DNA from 3 places in the Pseudomonas sp. NPDC090592 genome. Region 2 is predicted to be linked to each of the others. Evidence: predicted binding sites of a transcription regulator. Region 2 holds the regulator's gene; each other region holds the start of a gene.
The links. The regulator FliA, encoded in region 2, starts transcription of late flagellar genes. The targets are predictions, from matches to a motif close to CTAAAGTTTNNNNNNNNNNNGCCGNTAA.
Positions count from the first base shown of each region.

Region 1: a site for FliA is predicted at 3,690-3,717, ahead of ACIQUI_RS05500 (methyl-accepting chemotaxis protein). Genes of this name have one in related genera too.
Region 3: a site for FliA is predicted at 3,065-3,092, ahead of ACIQUI_RS00885 (methyl-accepting chemotaxis protein). Genes of this name have one in related genera too.

Region 1 is NZ_JBIVXJ010000004.1:262,423-268,824, forward strand. It holds gene ACIQUI_RS05490 (EamA family transporter) at 1-456, shown strand, start outside; gene ACIQUI_RS05495 (MFS transporter) at 610-1,836, shown strand; gene ACIQUI_RS05500 (methyl-accepting chemotaxis protein) at 2,005-3,630, opposite strand; gene ACIQUI_RS05505 (alpha/beta fold hydrolase) at 3,817-4,707, opposite strand; gene ACIQUI_RS05510 (DUF1835 domain-containing protein) at 4,934-6,175, shown strand.
Region 2 is NZ_JBIVXJ010000040.1:10,192-16,593, reverse strand. It holds gene ACIQUI_RS25700 (chemotaxis protein CheA) at 1-216, opposite strand, end outside; gene ACIQUI_RS25695 (protein phosphatase CheZ) at 229-1,017, opposite strand; gene ACIQUI_RS25690 (chemotaxis response regulator CheY) at 1,038-1,412, opposite strand; gene fliA (RNA polymerase sigma factor FliA) at 1,533-2,273, opposite strand; gene fleN (flagellar synthesis regulator FleN) at 2,270-3,112, opposite strand; gene flhF (flagellar biosynthesis protein FlhF) at 3,197-4,504, opposite strand; gene flhA (flagellar biosynthesis protein FlhA) at 4,516-6,402, opposite strand, start outside.
Region 3 is NZ_JBIVXJ010000001.1:194,768-201,169, forward strand. It holds gene gbcB (glycine-betaine demethylase subunit GbcB) at 168-1,268, shown strand; gene ACIQUI_RS00885 (methyl-accepting chemotaxis protein) at 1,377-3,002, opposite strand; gene ACIQUI_RS00890 (hypothetical protein) at 3,277-3,507, shown strand; gene ACIQUI_RS00895 (cell division protein ZapA) at 3,504-3,806, shown strand; partial or broken gene ACIQUI_RS00900 (cache domain-containing protein) at 4,061-5,089, shown strand; gene ACIQUI_RS00905 (methyl-accepting chemotaxis protein) at 5,249-5,953, shown strand; gene ACIQUI_RS00910 (low specificity L-threonine aldolase) at 6,060-6,402, opposite strand, start outside.

The DNA.
Region 1 (6,402 bases), on a different contig from region 2:
TTGCTGCCTTGGGGAGCGGACAGCCAGGGCCTGGACTCGCGTGGCGTCATGTACTCGCTCGCTGCCGCCTTGGCGTGGGGGCTGTATGTGGTGCTGGGCAGCAAAGTCGCGGTGCACGGCAAGCAGTCTGTCGCCACCGGCATGTTGTTCGCGGCGCTGCTGGGGGTACCGCTGGGCGTCAACCACGCCGGGGTTGAGCTGTTGGCCCCGTGGGTGCTCATGGTAGGGTTGGGCGTCGCCCTGCTTTCCAGTACAGTGCCGTTTTTGCTCGATATGTACGCCATGCGCCACCTGCCGCCAAGCATTTTTGGCGTGCTGCTCAGCGCTTCGCCGGCAGCAGGGGCAATCGCCGGCTGGCTGATCCTCAACGAAGTGCTGACGCTGATCCAATGGCTGGGCATTGCCGCCATTGCCATGGCCTGCGCAGGGGCGGCGCTGTTGGGGCGCCGCCGATAGCGGCCGCTCTGCGCAAGGCGTTTCATCGATTGCACTAATGATTACTATCACCCCAGCCGCCTGTCGGCCTGGCAGGCGTGCCCCCTATAATCGCCGCGAAATCCCCCCTCTTGCGCCTGCTACAGGCGACATCCCTTCTTGGAATCCGACACCATGCCAAGTGCCAGCCAGGCCCCTCGGGCCGTTCCCGAACACAATCAACAGAGCATCACCCAGCAGTGGCTGGCGATTCTCTCGGTCGCCGTCGGCGCCTTTGCCCTGGTCACCAGCGAGTTCCTGCCGGTGGGCGTACTCAACGACGTGGCCAGTGACCTGGGCATCAGTGCCGGCCTGGCCGGCCTGATGGTAACCCTGCCCGGCATCATGGCCGCGCTGGCCGCGCCGATCATTTCCGTGGGCGTCGGTGCACTGGACCGGCGCTACCTGCTGATCGGCCTGACGCTGATCATGATCATCGCCAACGCCATCGTCGCCTATGCCGGCGACTTCAACCTGCTGCTGGTCGGCCGTGTGCTGCTGGGTGTGAGCATCGGCGGCTTCTGGGCCACAGCCATCGCACTCAGCGGCCGCCTGGCACCTGATGGCATGGGCGTGGCCAAGGCCAACTCGATCATCATGGCTGGGGTAACCCTGGCGACCGTGGTGGGCGTGCCTGTGGGCACCTGGCTGAGTGGCCTGATGGGCTGGCGCATGACCTTCCTGGTTACCGCACTGGTGGGCGTGCCGGTGCTGCTGGCACAGGTGTTCCTGCTGCCACGGCTGATGCCGGAAAAGGCCATTCGCATCAGCGACCTGCCAGCCCTGTTCATCAACCCGCAAGCACGGGTAGGTTTGATTGCCGTGTTGCTGATCGGCCTGGCGCACTTTGCCGCGTATACCTATGTGGCGCCGTTCTTCAAGCAGAATGCCGGGTTTGACGGGCCTACCATTGGTTCGTTGCTGTTGCTGTATGGCGTGGCAGGCTTCATGGGTAACATCTTCGCCGGCTTTGCGGCCAACCGCAGCGTGCGGCACACCTTGATGCTGGTCGCGTTCATGATTGCCGTGAGCACCGCCCTGTTCCCGCACTTCGCCACCAGCATGACTGGCGCGGCGATGCTGATCGCGCTGTGGGGCTTCGCCTTTGGTGCGTTCCCGGCTTGCGCCAACATCTGGATGTTCGTCGTGGCGCCCAAGGATGTGGAACGTGGCATGCCGCTGTTCGTGGCCTTGTTCCAGGTGATCATCGCCGTGGGTTCGTTCTTCGGCGGGCAGGTGGTCGACCATATGGGCACGGCCGTGCTGTTGAGCCTGGCCACGGCGCTGGTGGGCTGTGGGTTTGTCACGGTGCTGGTGTTGGGGCGTAATGTGAGCAATAGCCTGGCGGCGCAGCCGGGCTGAGGTTGACCACCTAAAGGCGGTGTAATACCTGTAGGAGCGGCCTTGTGTCGCGAAAGGGGTGCGAAGCGCCCCCGCAATCTTAGCGTCGCCGCATATGTTGCCGGGGCCGCGCTGCGGCCCTTTCGCGACACAAGGCCGCTCCTACACGCCCAGTGCATGCCTTGCGGCTCAGACCCTGAACCGCGCCACCAGCGCCGTCATCTCCCCTACCAACCCCGCCATTGCCTTGCTCGCCTCGCTGGTCTGTTGTGCCCCCGCCGCCGACTGGTCCGACAGCTCACGGATGTTCAGCAGGTTGCGGTCCACCTCCCGCGCCACCTGGGCCTGCTCTTCGGCCGCACTGGCGATTACCAGGTTGCGCTCGTTGATTTCGCCAATCGCACTGTAGATACCTTCCAGCACCTGCCCCGAGGCCAGGGTCACGTCCAGCGTCGACTGGGCGCGGTTGGTGCTGGCCTGCATCGAGGCCACCGCCGCTTCGGTGCCAGCCTGCACACGGCCGATCATCTGTTCGATTTCCTGGGTCGACTGCTGCGTACGGTAGGCCAGCGTGCGTACCTCGTCCGCCACCACCGCAAAACCGCGGCCGGCCTCACCCGCGCGGGCCGCTTCGATGGCGGCATTGAGCGCCAGCAGGTTGGTTTGTTCGGACACCGAGCGGATCACTTCCAGCACCTTGCCGATGTCTCGCACTTGCCCAACCAGTTGCTCCAGGTGCGCGCTGCTGGTCTGGATCTCGCGGGTCATGGCCTCGGTACCGTCGATGTTGTCGCTGACCTGCCGGCGGCTTTGCGCGGCCAACTGGTTGGACTCACTGGTGGTTTGCGAGGTGGTAATGGCGTTGCGCGCAACTTCTTCCACGGCCGTGGTCATTTCTGTAACAGCGGTGGCAGCCTGCTCCAGCTCCTGGCCCTGCTGGCGCAGGTTGTTGGCGCTTTGTTCGGTAACCGCGTTCAACGCCGTGGCGGCGGCGTCCAGCTGCCCGGCACAGTGACTGATCTGCCCCAGGGTGTCGCGCTGGCTCTGCTGCATGCGCTGCAGTTCGTGGAACAGTTGGCCGATTTCGTTGGTGCCCTGCCCTTGTACCGGCACGCTCAGGTCACCCCCGGCAATGCGCTGGAAGTGCCGACCGGCTTCGCGCAACGGGTGCAGCACCCGCTGGGCAATGAACGCCCAGCACAACACCGCCAGCAACAATGTAACGCCCAGCAGCCCAAGGCTCAGCAATTGGGCGCGGGCCAGGCGACGGTCGGACTCCAGCATGATCTGCTGGCCGCGGTCACTCAAGGCGCCGACCAGTTGCTGGCGCAGCGCCTGCAACCGCCCCATGGCGTTGCCGGCGTCGGCGTTGACCTTGAAGTACTGCTCCAGCGAACGCTGGCGGGTCGCCTCACGCTGCCCGGCAACTGCCTTGGCGTACTCGGCAAAGGTGGCCTGCAGTTCGGTGGCCAGTGCATGCTGGGCGGGTTCGCGGGCGTTTTCGACAAATGCGTCTACCAGCTTCTGGCTCTTGTCGTTCAACTCAATCGACAAGGCCATGCGCTTGCCAGCGCTCTCGTCATGGCCGCCCAACTGTTCGATAAAGCCCGACGACACGTTGGCGCTGGCGCGTATCGCCATCAGCAGCGCGTTGTTCAACCGGTCCGACTGGTGCGCAGTCTGGTCCAGTTCGGTGATCTGCTGGTCGCTGCCCACGGCTGCCCACCAGGCACTGACGGTGGAAAACAGCAAGGTCAGGCTGAACAATGACAGCACCCAGAACATTCCGGTACGTATCTTCAGGTTGGCAAGCATGCAGGCAGTACTCCTTGTTGGCACCACTTCCGGTCGCTGATTCGACGGTGGGTGTGCAGCTATCGGAGGTGCCGGCGCAGGCTTGAGGCGCCAGGAGGTGGTTATGGGCGGTAACCGAACAGATGTTGCCAACGGCAGCGCATTGAAGGCATCACCCTCCCGGCCAACAGCGCCGGGCGGGCCACCTCATCGGCCAAGGAAGTCGATGACTGCCGTTGCGAATGCCTGCGGCTGGTCCAGCATGACGAAGTGGAAGCTGCCATCGATACGCTTGAAGCTGGCACCCGGCGCGCTGGCGTAGGCGTTGCGGAAAGTGCCATCAACCCACTCAACCGGAATGCCGAACTGCGTGTCATAGGCATACACAACCTCCAATGGTGCCCGAATGCGGGCGAGTTCCGGGCGCAGGTCGGTGGTCATCAGCTCATAGGTGGCGTTGGCTACCGTGTTGCGGTCCGAGCGCAGCGCCGTTTCGGCCAGTGCCGGCCTGGCCGCCTCGGTCTTGACCAACCGGGCGATGGCGCTGCGCTGCATGGCTTCGGCCTGCTCCGCCGTGGCCGCCAGCGTCGCATCGCGCAAGGCCGCAGCCTGCGGCACGGCCGCTTCGGCGGTGGCAGTGGGGTCGATCAGCAAGGTGTAGAACGGCATCGCGTCCACCACCATCAGCCGCCCTACCTGTTCGGGAAAGCGCGCCCCGAGCATCAACGCAACCTCGCCGCCCAGCGAGTGGCCAATGATGGCCGGCGCTGCAAGGTGCTGGCTGCGGATATAGTCTGCGACCGCCTCGGCCACTGGTGCGGCCACGCGGCCATCCCCCGCAGCCACGGCAGGCGAACCGGCAAAGCCAGCAACCTGCACCAGGTGCAGGCGGTGCTGTTGGCGCAGGGCGCTGGCGAGCCCTGCCCAGACCTCACGGGATGAGGCCAGCCCGGGGATCAGGATGACGTCTGGCCCGGCCCCCTCGACCGTTACCGAAATACGTTTATCCGTAGGGGACGCTGGCTGGCTGGGTGCGGCCAGTGCCGAGGTCAGCGACAGGCTGGTGCCGATTGCCGCAAGCAGCGTACGTAGGCGCATGGTTGGCATTCCTTTGACTTCAACCGAATAGAGCCCGCCACTATAAAGCGCATGGCACCGTACAGGAAAACTATCGTTTGCAAGCGGGTGCCCTGCACCGTTAAAGTCGGGGCCTGGGCGCCGGCTGCGCCTGCGGTCCGCGCGAAGGGGTTGCCCGAGCCTTGTGTCATCACATTTCCATACCAGCTCCCGGCTTGTCGGCGGACCGAGCCCCAAAGGAGTTGGCATGCCCGCCATCAATGCTTCCCGCCACCACGGCCTGCTCGACCTGCCTGCCTTGCGCAAACGCGCCAAGCGCTTGCTGAGCGCACTGAAAAACCACCAAGCCGACGACGCCCGCGAGCAATTGCGCACGCTTGGCCTGCCCGGCCCCGACTACAGGCTTGCCGACACCCAATGGCTGGTGGCCCGCGAGGCTGGCTTTGCCAGCTGGCCAAAGCTCAAGGCCCATGCCGATGCCGTGGCTTTCGCCGCACGCCACCCCGATTTTTGCGCCGATGACGAGGCCGCCGTGCAGCATTGGCGCTGCGGTAACGACATCGCCCACAGCTTGCGCACCGCCGGGTTTACCGGCGCCTTCCAGATGTTCGACGACCCCATGGTCATGGGGCCTGTGCCAGCACTGCCCGAAGACCAGTACTGGCAGGTTCGCAGTGCCTACGTACAACAGGCGTTCAAGCTAAGCACCCCGGACCTTGAACAGCGTCAGGCGGCACAGCGCAGCGCATTGGCCCAGCTGAACCCCGACAGCCAGATTGTGCTGTGGTGCGAGGCCGACGCTTACGACCAACTGTTCCTGGTTCGCGTACTGGCCAGCCTGCCCGCCTTGCCGCGTCGGCTGGAGCTGATCGAAATTGACCAGGTGCCCGGTATCGAGCGCTTCATCGGCATCGGGCAACTGGCACCCGATCTGTTGGCCTGGCTGTGGCCACAACGTCGCACACTGGGTGAGGATGCACTGGCCCTTGCGCGCCAGGCATGGGCGGCCTACACCGCAACGGATCCGCAGGCTTGGGCGAACCTGGCTGGCCGCCAGCACGAGGCCTTGCCGTTGCTGGGCCGTGCATTGGCGCGCCAGCTTCAGGAGTTGCCGGGGGCAAATGATGGCTTGAGCCTTACCGAACGCCTGCTGCTGCGCGTACTGGCGTCACGCGGCGAGCTGGCGGCCGGGCGCGTGTTTGGCCAGTTGATGATGCAGGATGAGCCCCTGCCTTACCTGGGTGACATGATGTTCCATGTGTTGCTGCAGCCCTTGATTCATGGGCCGCAACCGTTGCTGCAGGAGGGCCCGGGGAACGCCTGGGCTCAGCGGTTGCTGCGGTTGACGCCGCTTGCCGAACAGGTGCTTGCCGGCAAGGTGCACTGGCTTGATTGCAACCCTGCGCCGCGTTGGGTTGGCGGGGTGTTGGTGGATGCGGCTGACAGGCCTTGGGTGGTCAGCGAACGAGGTGAGGTGTGGCGGCGCTGATGCTTTCTTAGGCCTGGCACTGGCGCCAGCATCTTCGCGAGCCAGTGTGACAGCGGGTTCGACGTCTCGGCGAACCCGCCCCCACAGAGATCGCATCAGGGCTAACAGGTGCTCGCCACAAGATATGCAGCGCCTGTGAGACCGAGCGCCGCCCGCGCGGCGCATCGCGAGCTGGCGCTGAAGATGCTGTGGCGAGCACCTGGCAACCCTGATGCCATTGCCAGATA
Region 2 (6,402 bases):
GTTCTCGGCGATATGGCAGCACTCCACCAGCTCGTTCAGCTGAAGGAAGCCGGCGCCCCCTTTTACAGTGTGGAAACCGCGAAAGATCGCATTGAGCAGGTCGGCATCGTCGGGCCGGCTTTCCAGCTCGACCAGTTGCTCGGACAGTTGCTCAAGAATTTCGCCGGCTTCTACCAGGAAATCCTGGAGGATTTCTTCATCGGCGCCGAAGCTCATCAAACGTGCTCCTTAAAAACCCAGGCTGGACAGCAGATCATCGACATCGTCCTGACCGGACACGACGTCTTCACGCTTATCGGCATGAATCTGCGGACCTTCACCCCGAGTCGGATGTTTTTCTGCATCTTTTTCTGCGCGCAGTTGATCGTGGTCATGCTGGATACCGGCAAAGCGGTCGACCTGGCTGGCCATCAGCACCAATTTGAGCAGGTTGCTTTCCACCTCGGTCACCAAGGTGGTGACGCGCTTGATCACCTGCCCGGTCAGGTCCTGATAGTCCTGGGCCAGCAAGATGTCGTTGAGGTGGCCGGCGACCTTGCGGTTACCTTCGGCGCTATGCGTCAGGAAACTGTCGACGCGCTTGACCAGGTCACGGAATTCCGGCGCAGCCACTTCGCGGCGCATGAAGCGCTGCCAGTCGGTGCTCAAGGCCTTGGCTTCGCTGGCCAGGTCGTTGAGCACCGGGGTGCTTTCCTCGACCAGGTCCATGGTGCGGTTGGCCGCGCCTTCGGTCAGCTTGACCACGTACGACAGGCGCTCGGTGGCGTCGGTAATCTGCGACACCTCCTCGGCCTGCGGTATGGTCGGGTCGATCTGGAAGCTGACGATGGCACTGTGCAGCTCACGGGTCAGCTTGCCGACTTCCTGGTACAGGCCGCGGTCGCGGGTCTGGTTCAGCTCGTGAATCAGCTGCACCGCCTCGCCGAAGCGGCCCCGCTCCAGGCTTTCGACCAACTCCTGGGCGTGTTTCTTCAGGGTCGATTCGAACTCGCCCAAAGACGTTTGTGATGAATCCATGGCGCGCCCCCTGACGTGACTCAGCCGTTGACGCGTTCGAAGATCTTCTCGATCTTTTCTTTGAGCACCTGGGCGGTGAACGGCTTGACCACGTAACCATTGACGCCGGCCTGGGCCGCTTCGATGATCTGGTCGCGCTTGGCTTCGGCGGTCACCATCAATACTGGCAAGGTCTTCAGCTGATCGTCGGCACGCACTTTGCGCAGCAGGTCGATGCCGGACATGCCGGGCATGTTCCAGTCGGTCACCAGGAAGTCGTAGGCCCCCTTTTGCAGCATCGGCAGCGCCGTGGTGCCGTCGTCGGCTTCGTCGGTGTTGGTGAAACCCAGGTCACGCAACAGATTCTTGATGATCCGCCGCATCGTCGAAAAGTCGTCAACGATGAGGATTTTCATGTTCTTGTCCAATTAGACCTCCAAGCAGTCTCAAACGCGCCCGGCCGACCGGGCACGCACTCATTCAATTCGGTACAACGTGGGAAACGCACGTGGCAAACGACTGCAACGGCACCAGGCTCAACGCGCCCGCCATTCCCCCAGGCGGCTGCGCAGGCGCGCGGCACACTGGCTGTGCAACTGGCTGACCCGCGACTCGCTGACCCCCAGTACCTCGCCAATTTCCTTGAGGTTCAGCTCTTCGTCGTAGTACAGCGCCAGCACCAGGCGCTCACGCTCCGGCAGGTTGGCAATGGCCTCGGTCAGGGCAGCCTGGAAGCGTTCGTCCTCCAGCCCACGCGCCGGTTCCACATGGCCACTGGCGCCGTCCTCATGCAGCCCTTCGTGCTCGCCGTCCTGCAACAGGTCGTCAAAGCTGAACAGGCGGCTACCCAAGGTATCGTTCAAGATCCCGTAGTAATCATCGAGACTCAATTGGAGTTCGGCAGCAACTTCATGATCTTTAGCGTCGCGGCCGGTTCTGGCTTCAACGGCACGCATCGCGTCACTGACCATGCGGGTGTTGCGGTGCACCGAGCGCGGCGCCCAGTCACCCTTGCGCACCTCGTCCAGCATGGCGCCGCGGATACGGATGCCGGCATAGGTTTCGAAACTGGCGCCTTTGCTGGCGTCATACTTGTTGGCCACTTCCAGCAGGCCGATCATGCCGGCCTGGATCAAGTCCTCGACCTGCACGTTGGCTGGCAAACGCGCCAGCAGGTGGTAGGCAATGCGTTTGACCAGCGGTGCATAGCGTTCGATCAGCTCGTACTGGGCGTCTTTCGCCGCCCGGCTGTACATCTTGAAGCCGCTCGCGTTCATAGCACGGGTCCCGCGCTGGTGGGTTGCACCAGGCGCTCGACGAAGAACTCCAGGTGGCCACGCGGGTTGGCCGGCAGCGGCCAGCTGTCAACCTTCTGGGCAATCGCCTTGAAAGCCAGCGCACACTTGGAGCGGGGGAAGGCTTCGTACACGGCACGCTGCTTCTGCACCGCCTTGCGCACGCACTCGTCGTACGGCACGGCACCCACGTACTGCAGGGCAACGTCAAGGAACCGGTCGGTAACCTTGGTCAGCTTGGCGAACAGGTTGCGCCCTTCCTGCGGGCTCTGCGCCATGTTGGCCAGCACGCGGAAACGGTTCATGCCGTAGTCGCGGTTAAGCAGCTTGATCAGGGCGTAGGCGTCGGTGATCGAGGTAGGCTCGTCGCACACCACCAGCAACACTTCCTGGGCGGCGCGAACAAAGCTGACGACCGACTCACCGATACCCGCAGCGGTGTCGATCACCAGCACATCGAGGTTGTCGCCGATTTCGCTGAACGCTTGGATCAGCCCGGCATGCTGGGCCGGGGCCAGGTGCACCATGCTCTGGGTGCCCGACGCTGCCGGCACGATGCGCACACCGCCAGGCCCTTGCAGCATCACGTCACGCAGCTCGCAGCGCCCTTCAATGACATCGGCCAGGGTACGTTTGGGAGTGAGGCCCAGCAACACGTCGACGTTGGCCAGGCCAAGGTCGGCGTCAAGCAACATGACCCTGCGGCCAAGCTCGGCCAGCGCCAGGGACAAGTTCACTGAAACGTTAGTCTTGCCGACGCCACCTTTGCCACCGGTCACGGCGATCACCTGTACGGGATGCATGCTACCCATGTCTGTTATTTACCTTGTCTCGCTGGGACTCAGGCCACACGCGGGGCAATTCTGCGTACCCCTTGGCATAGCTACTTTGCACACGCTTCATGATCAACCCGCTCGCCGTGGGTTGTGATAGAGATCGGCGAACATGTCGGCCATGGCCTCTTCGCTGGGCTCGTCCTGCTGCTGCACATTGACCGCACGGGAGACCAGCTGGTGGCCACGCGGCAGGTGCAGGTCGTCAGGAATGCGCGGGCCGTCGGTGAGGTAGGCCACGGGCAGTTCATGACTGATGGCAAGGCTCAGCACATCACCGAGGCTTGCCGTTTCATCAAGTTTGGTCAGGATGCAGCCGGCCAGGCCACAGCGCTTGTAGCTGTGGTAGGCGGCGGTCAGCACCTGCTTCTGGCTGGTGGTGGCCAGCACCAGGTAATTCTTCGCGGCAATGCCACGCCCGGCCAGGGTTTCCAGTTGCATGCGCAGGGCCGGGTCGCTGGCCTGCAGGCCGGCGGTATCGATCAGCACCACACGCTTGCGCAGCAGCGGCTCCAGCGCTGCAGCCAGCGACTGGCCCGGGTCGACGTAGGTCACCGGCACGTTGAGAATGCGGCCCAGGGTCTTGAGCTGCTCCTGGGCGCCAATGCGGAAGCTGTCCATGCTCACCAGTGCCAGGTTCTGTGCGCCGTACTTGAGCACGTAACGGGCAGCCAGCTTGGCCAAGGTAGTGGTTTTGCCCATGCCGGCCGGGCCGACCATGGCAATCACCCCGCCCTCTTCGATCGGCTCGATTTCGGGAATCTCGATCATGCGGGCCAGGTGGGCCAGCAGCATGCGCCAGGCCTGGCGAGGCTCTTCGATTTCGTTGGTCAGGTCGAGCAGTTCGCGGGCAATCGGCCCGGACAGGCCGATGCGCTGCAGGCGGCGCCACAGGTTGGCCTGCTGCGGTTTGCTGCCCTGCAGTTGGGTCCAGGCCAGCGAACCCAGCTGCACTTCAAGCAGCTCGCGCAGGCCCGACAGCTCGGAGCGCATGGCATCGAACAGGCGCGGGTCGACCGGCGCCGCAGCGGGGGCGGCGGCGGCCTCGGGGGCATCGACGTGCGGTTCGATCAATGGCTCGGCGGCGGTCAACGACTGCCCGGCAAACAATTGGCGGTTGTTGTCGCTGCTGTCCTGGCGGTGGTCCAGCTCGGCCTGGGCAGTGGCAATGCGCGTATGGGTCTTGCGCAGCTCTTCTTCCAGCTCGGCGTTGGGCACACGCGGGGCCAGGGCGGACAGCTTGTAGTCCAGCGCGGCCGTCAGTTCGACACCACCGGCAATGCGGCGGTTGCCAATGATCGCGGCATCGGCGCCCAGCTCATCACGGACCAGCTTCATGGCCTGACGCATATCGGCGGCGAAAAATCGCTTAACTTGCATTATCCACTACCTCAGCCGTTAGGGCCCACGGTGGCAACGATGGTGACTTGCTTGTTGTCCGGTATTTCCTGATACGCCAGAACATGCAAATTCGGTACAGCCAGGCGACCGAAACGCGACAGCATGGCGCGGATCGGGCCGGCGACCAGAAGGATAGCCGGCTGGCCCTGCATTTCCTGGCGCTGGGCCGCTTCGATCAGCGAACGTTGCAGCTTCTCGGCCATGCTGGGCTCCAGAAGAACACCATCTTCCTGACCCTGCCCGGCCCTTTGCAGACTATTGAGCAAGATCTGTTCCAACCTTGGCTCCAGGGTAATCACAGGCAGCTCGGACTCAACACCGACAATGCTTTGCACGATGGCGCGACACAATCCGACGCGCACTGCCGCCACCAGCGCGGCGGTATCTTGACTCTTGCCGGCGTTATTCGCGATCGCTTCGGCGATACTGCGAATATCGCGCACCGGCACCTGTTCCGACAACAGTGCCTGTAGCACCTTGAGCAGGCCCGACAAGGAAATGACACCTGGCACCAGTTCTTCTGCAAGTTTAGGCGATGCCTTGGCCAGCACCTGCAACAGTTGCTGGACCTCTTCGTGGCCGATCAGCTCGTGGCAGTGCTTCTGCAAGATCTGGTTGAGGTGGGTGGCCACCACGGTACTGGCGTCGACCACCGTGTAGCCCAGCGATTGCGCCTGGGAGCGCTGGCCAACGTCGATCCACACGGCCTCCAGGCCAAACGCCGGGTCGCGTGCGGCAATGCCGTTTAGGGTACCGAACACCTGCCCCGGGTTGATCGCCAGCTCGCGGTCCGGGTAGATCTCGGCCTCGGCCAGGATCACCCCCATCAGGGTCAGGCGATAGGCGCTGGGCTGCAGGTCGAGGTTGTCGCGAATATGCACGGTGGGCATCAGGAAGCCCAGGTCTTGCGACAGCTTCTTGCGCACACCCTTGATCCGCGCCAGCAACTGGCCGCCCTGGTTGCGGTCGACCAGCGGGATCAAGCGGTAGCCAACCTCCAGGCCGATCATGTCGATGGGCGTCACATCGTCCCAGCCAAGCTCCTTGGTCTCTTGCGCGCGCTGTGGCGAAGGCAGCAGGTCTTGCTGGCGCTGCGCCTCTTGCTGCGCCTCCAGTTTGGCCTTGTTCTGCTTTTTCCACACCAGATAGGCACCGCCACCGGCCAGTAGGCCGAGGCTGAGGAAGGCCACGTGCGGCATGCCCGGTACCAGGCCCATGACGATCATCAGCGCACCGGACACCGCCAGCGCCTTGGGCGAATCGAACATCTGCCGGTTGATCAGCTTGCCCATGTCCTCGGAGCCCGAGGCGCGGGTGACCATGATCGCCGCTGCGGTGGACAGCAACAGTGATGGCAATTGCGCCACCAAACCGTCACCAATGGTCAGCAGGGCGTACACCTTGCCGGCGTCGCTGAAGGTCATGCCGTGTTGCAGCATGCCGATCAGCATGCCGCCGATCAGGTTGATGAACAGGATCAGCAGGCCGGCGATGGCGTCACCGCGGACGAACTTGCTGGCACCGTCCATCGAGCCGTAGAACTCGGCCTCCTGCGCCACTTCGGCACGGCGGTGCTTGGCCTGCGCCTGGTCGATCAGGCCGGCGTTGAGGTCGGCGTCGATGGCCATCTGCTTGCCGGGCATGGCATCCAGGGTGAAGCGTGCGCTCACTTCCGAGATACGCCCGGCACCCTTGGTCACCACCACGAAGTTGATGATCATGAGGATGGCGAACACCACGCCGCCGACCACGTAGTTGCCGCCGATCACCACCTCACCGAAGGCCTGGATCACCTTGCCGGCAGCGCCGTGGCCTTCCTGGCCATGCAGCATGACCACCCGGGTGGACGCCACGTTCAGGGCCAGGCGCAGCAGCGT
Region 3 (6,402 bases), on a different contig from region 2:
CGTATCCATGGGCGACATGGCCGATGTGAATTACGACGCGCCAGCCCTTGTAGTGCGGGGCTGGTCGCGATAAGCACGCCGATGTCGCTGGCAGGAATGTGCGTCGCCCTCGGCTTGCGCATTATCCAAGCCATAAAAAGGCCAATAGTCGGCTGCTGGAGATGAACATGTCCGATACCTTCCTCAATCCGGTCACTACCCAGACCTGGGCCAACGGCCGCCACATCGTGCGCTGCGTCAAGGTCATCCAGGAGACCTGGGACGTGCGCACCTTCTGCTTCATGGCCGACCAGCCGATCATGTTCTTCTTCAAGCCAGGGCAGTTCGTCACCCTGGAGCTGGAGATCGAAGGCAAGCCGGTGATGCGCTCCTACACCATCTCCAGTTCACCGTCGGTGCCGTACAGCTTCTCGATCACCGTCAAGCGTGTGCCGGGTGGCCTGGTGTCCAACTTCCTGCACGACACCATGCACGAAGGCGCCGAGTTGCCGGTGCACGGCCCGGTGGGGTTGTTCAACGCCATCGACTTCCCGGCCGGCAAGACCCTGTACCTGTCGGGCGGCGTCGGCATTACCCCGGTGATGTCGATGGCGCGCTGGTTCTACGACACCAACGCCAACGTCGACATGGTGTTCGTGCACAGCGCCCGTTCGCCGAAGGACATCATCTACCACCGCGAGCTGGAACAGATGGCCTCGCGCATCCCCAACTTCAGCCTGCACATCATCTGTGAGAAGCACGGGCTGGGTGAGCCATGGGCGGGTTATCGCGGCTACCTCAACCAGCGTCTGATGGAGCTGATCGCGCCGGACTACATGGAGCGCACGGTGTTCTGCTGCGGCCCGACGCCGTACATGACCGCCGTCAAGCGCATGCTCGAAGCGGTCGGCTTCGACATGAAGAACTACCACGAGGAATCGTTCGGGGCCACGCCGCCAGAGGCCAAGGCCGACGCGGTCGAGCACGCTGAGCAGGCCGCCGATGCGCCGGAAGTGGATGCCTCGGACCTCAACCTGGTGGAGTTCATCGGCAGCGAGAAGAGCATCCGCGTCGCCCCGGGCGAGACGGTGCACGCGGCGGCGGCCAAGGTCGGCCTGATGATCCCGAAAGCTTGCGGCATGGGCATTTGCGGTACGTGCAAGGTGCTCAAGCTGGGCGGCGAAGTGGAGATGGAGCACAACGGCGGCATTACCGAAGAGGACGAAGCCGAGGGCTACATCCTGTCGTGCTGCAGTGTGCCGAAAGGGGATGTGCGGATCGATTACTGATCCATCGGCCAGTCCGGGTTCTTCGCGGGCTCGCCCGCTCCCACAGGTTCATCGCTATCTTCAGGACCGCGGTGAACCCTGTGGGAGCGGGCATGCCCGCGAATGCTTTTAGGTGCGGAACCGGGCCACCAGGCCATTGAGGTCTACGGCAAGGCGCGACAGCTCGGCACTCGCCGCACTGGTCTGATGTGCCCCGGTAGCACTCTGCACCGACAGGTCATTGATGTTCACCAGGTTGCGGTCCACTTCCCGCGCCACCTGCGCCTGCTCTTCCGCCGCACTCGCAATCACCAGGTTACGCTCGTTGATCTGCGCCACTGCCCCGGCAATGGTATCCAGCGCCATGCCCGCGCCACGGGCGATGTTCAGCGTCGACTCGGCGCGCTCGGTGCTGGTGCGCATCGACTCCACGGCCTCTTCGGTGCCGCCTTGAATGCTGCCGATCATGCGTTCGATCTCGCTGGTCGACTGCTGGGTGCGATGGGCCAGTGCACGCACTTCATCCGCTACCACGGCAAAGCCACGGCCTGCTTCACCGGCACGCGCCGCTTCGATCGCCGCGTTCAGGGCCAGCAGGTTGGTCTGGTCGGCCAGGCCACGAATCACATCGAGTACTTTGCCAATGTCACGCGACTGTTCGGCAAGGTGGGTAATCAGTTTGGCGGTAGCCTGCACATCACCGCTCATGCGCTCGATGGCGCCCACGGTTTCCATGACCAGGTCACGACCGTCGCCGGTGGAGCGGCTGGCTTCACTGGACGCTTCAGAAGTGCTCACGGCATTGCGCGCCACCTCTTCCACTGCGCTGGTCATTTCAGTAACGGCCGTGGCGGCCTGCTCAATCTCGTTGTTCTGCTGTTGCAGGCCACGGGCGCTTTCGTCGGTAACCGCATTCAGCTCTTCAGCCGCCGAGGCCAGTTGGGTAGCGGAACCGGCAATCTGTTGCAGGGTGTCGCGCAGCTTGTCCTGCATGCGGGCCATGGCGCGTAGCAGGCGGGCGGCTTCGTCGGTGCCTTCGGCGCGGATGATGTGGGTCAGGTCACCGTCGGCAACCTGCTCGGCGCTCTTGAGTGCTTCTTCGATCGGTTTGACGATGCTACGGGTCAGCAGGAAGGCGCAGACCAAGGTCAACACAGTTGCGGCGATCAGCAGACTGATGACCAAAGCGAAGGCATTGGAATATTGGCTGGCGGCCTTCTCGTTGGTGGCGCGGGTCTGGTCGGTGTTGATGCGTACCAGCGTGTCCATCACCTTGTTGACCTGCTCGGAGTTGGCCAGCAGGTCGCGGTTGAGCAGGTCGCGCAATTCGTCGGTGCGGTCGGCCTGGCTCAGGGTGCGCATGCGCGATTCCAGTTGGCGGTACTGGTTGAGCAACTGGCCGTACTGATCGAAGGCAGCCTGTTCGTCGGCGGCGCCGATCATTGGCAGGTAGGCCTGGCGGGCGCGGTCGATCTGGGCGTTGCGCTGGTCCAGCAGGTTCAGGGTATCGCGCTGGGTTTCCGGTTCGCGGTTGAGCAGCAGGCGGTAGGAAAGGGTGCGCATGCGCAGGTTCAGCGCGGTGAGTTCGTCGAGGATCTTGATACTCGGCACGCTGACCTGCTCGATGACAACGCCAGCCTGGCGGATGTTGCCCATCTGCACGAGCGAGAAGATACCAAGGCCGAGCATCAGCAGGCCGATGAGCGCGAAGCCGAGCAGCGCGCGCGGGGCGATATTCATGTTGCGTAGAGACATGGAGGGCAGGGTCCAGGCAAGGAAAAAGGTGCGCAATGTGCGACAAAACATGACTTGCCGGGCTATCGGTCGTGACTGGCCAGTCTTGAGTGCGACCGGCAAAAAATGTGAGGTAGCTAACCTTTTCCTGACCGGCGGTTGACCCAGGTCGGAACAAGGGGGTGGTTACCCTGTCAATCTGCGGGCTAGAAACCTTATGAATCCGATATTTAATGGCGATGGGCCGCACTTTTCTTTATCGTGTGCGCCCCTCGCAACAACCTGAGATAGACCCATGCTGGAAGCCTCCCTGAATCAAATCGAGCAACTGGTCAGCGACCTGATGCAGAAGAACGCTCAACTCACCGAGCAGAACACCGCCCTGGGCACGCAACTGGCCCAGGCCAAGGAAGAGAATGAAACCCTGCAGCTGTCGCTGATGGAGCAGGAAGAGAAGAACGGCGCTACCGCCGCACGTATCCAGGCCCTGGTCGAGCGCGCCAGCGCTGGCGTAGTTGGCGCATGAGATTGCATGAGCAGCCGGTCAATGTCGTGTCGATTCTCGGCAACGATTATTCGATCAAGGCGCCCGAAGGCCAGGAAGAAACCCTGGCCCAGGCAGTGCGGATGCTCAACACCGCCCTGAACGAGACCAAGCGTCAGTACCCGACCCTGATCGGTGACAAATTGCTGGTACTGGCTGCGCTTAACCTGTGTTCCAAGCAGGTTGAATTGCAGAAAGAACACCAGCAGACCCTGGCGCGTACCCAGGCGCAGATTGACGCCACGGTGGATGCCATCGTGCGGACTATTGCAGAGCAATGACGGCCTGACCGAGATCCCTGTGGGAGCGGGCGCGTCGAGGCGTCGAACCGCCGCGAACACCGGCGCAGCCGGTGCCAGCCACCGCGTTGTGTCCTTCGCGGGCATGCCCGCTCCCACAGGATCCGCGTTGTTGTTCTAGATCACTGGATTAACTGGATACGCAAGTGTATACACTTCTCGCAAAACAATAATGTGCGGGGAGTAGGGGCATGCGTATCTGGCGTAAAAGCATCCAGTGGCAGTTGATCACCAGCATGGGCGCTGCCCTGTTGGCGAGCATCCTTGTGGTGGTCATCATCTTCACCGTGGCGCTCAACCGCCTCACCGAGCGCTACCTGGTCGACACTGCCCTGCCTGCCAGTGTCGAGGCCATTCGCAATGATATCGAACGCATGCTCGGCCAGCCCCTGGTGGCGGCTGCGGACATTGCCGGCAACACCCTGTTGCGCGACTGGCTGGCCGCCGGTGAAGACCCCGCGCAGGCCGCGCGATTCATCGAATACCTGGACGCTGCCAAACAGCGTAACCGCGCCTTCACCACCTTGTTTGTCTCGACCGAAACCGGCCACTACTACAACGAGAATGGCCTGGACCGCACCCTAAGCCGCAGCAACCCCAAGGACAAGTGGTTCTACGGCTACATCGACAGTGGCGCCGAGCGCCTGATCAATATCGACATCGACGGTGCTACCGGCGAGCTGGCGCTGTTCATCGACTACCGCGTGGAAAAGCACGGCCAGTTGGTGGGCGTGGCCGGTATGGGCCTACGCATGACCGAGTTGTCGAAGCTGATTCACGACTTCAGCTTTGGCGAGCATGGCAAGGTCTTCCTGGTACGCAATGATGGTTTGATCCAGGTGCACCCGGACGCTGCCTTCAGCGGCAAGCGCCAGCTCACCGAACAGCTCGGCGCGGACGCCGCCAAGGCGGTAATGGCGGGAGGCGAAGGCCTGCGCAGCAGCCGTTTCAGCCGTGACGGCGAAAGCTACCTGGCGCTTGGCTTGCCCCTGCGTGACCTCAACTGGACCTTGGTGGCCGAGGTGCCGGAGTCGGAAATCTATGCGCAAATGCACCAGGCGGTATGGGTGACCTGCGTGATTGGCGGTGCTGTGGCCCTGGTATCGCTGCTGCTGGTGGTGGTGCTGGCGCGTGGCCTGGTGCGGCCGATCCGCCGCGTAACCGCTGCGCTGGTGCAGATCGGCAGTGGCGGTGGCGATCTCAGTCACCGCCTGGATGACACGCGCCAGGACGAGCTGGGTGACCTGGCTCGTGGCTTCAACCGCTTCCTCGACAGCCAGCGTAGCCTGATCGGTGAGGTGTTGCAGACTTCCGAACGGCTGCACCGGGCAGTCGAGCAGGTGACTCAGGTGGTGGATAACACGGCCGAGCGTTCCGGGCGGCAGCAGGAAATGACCGAAATGGTCGCGACCGCCGTGCATGAGATGGGCCTGACCGTGCAGGACATTGCGCGCAATGCCGGTGATGCGGCGCAGGCCTCGCAGTCGGCACGGGATGAGGCCCTGCAGGCGCGCGAGATCGTGCAGCGCTCGATTCGCGGTATCGAGGGCATGTCTGGGGACATTGGTAAGGCGGCTGATGCGGTCAGCCAGTTGGCCGATGAAGTCGCCTCTATCGATGAAGTTCTCGCGGTAATCCGCAGTATTTCCGAACAGACCAACCTGCTGGCGCTAAATGCTGCCATCGAGGCCGCGCGGGCAGGGGAGATGGGCCGCGGGTTTGCGGTGGTGGCGGACGAAGTGCGCACCCTGGCCAAGCGCACGCAGCTGTCTACGGACGAAGTGCAGCAGATGATCCAGCGCCTGAAAATGGGTGCAGGCTCGGCGGTTAGCTCGATGCAGGCGGGGCAGCAGGCGACGGGCACCGGGGTGGAGTCGAGCCAGCGCACAGGGGCGTCGCTGGGTGCGATTACCGATCAGGTGGAGCACATCAGCGACATGAACCATCAGGTGGCCACGGCGACTGAAGAGCAGTCGGCGGTGACTGAGGAGATTAACCGGACAGTGCAGGGCATTTCCGATCTGGCGCGGGAGACCGCGGCCGAGGTGCAAGGGTGCCGGGAGGAGTGCCAGGCGTTGCGTGGCTTGGCGGATGACCTGGCGCGGCAGATGGGGGGGTTCAAACTTTAGATCTGTGTTGCTTCCTTCGCGGGCTTGCCCGCTCCCACAGGTACTGCACCGCTCTCGAAGGAGGCGGTAATCCTGTGGGAGCGGGCATGCCCGCGAATGCGTCCTGTCAGGCAGTGATGATGCTGCGAATATCCGCAGCCAGCTCACGCACCCGCTCTTCCTCGGTATCCCACGAGCACATGAACCGTGCCCCACCGCTGCCAATAAAGGTGTAGAACCGCCACCCCTTGCCCCGCAGCGCTTCAATCGCGTGCTCCGGCATTTGCAGGAACACCCCGTTGGCCTCCACCGGGAACATCAGCTCCACCCCCGGCAAGTCACTCACCAGCGATGCCAGCAACTGCGCGCAGTGGTTGGCGTGCTTGCCATGGCGCAACCAGGCGCCATCCTCCAGCAGCCCGACCCACGGCGCCGACAAAAAGCGCATCTTCGACGCCAGTTGCCCGGCC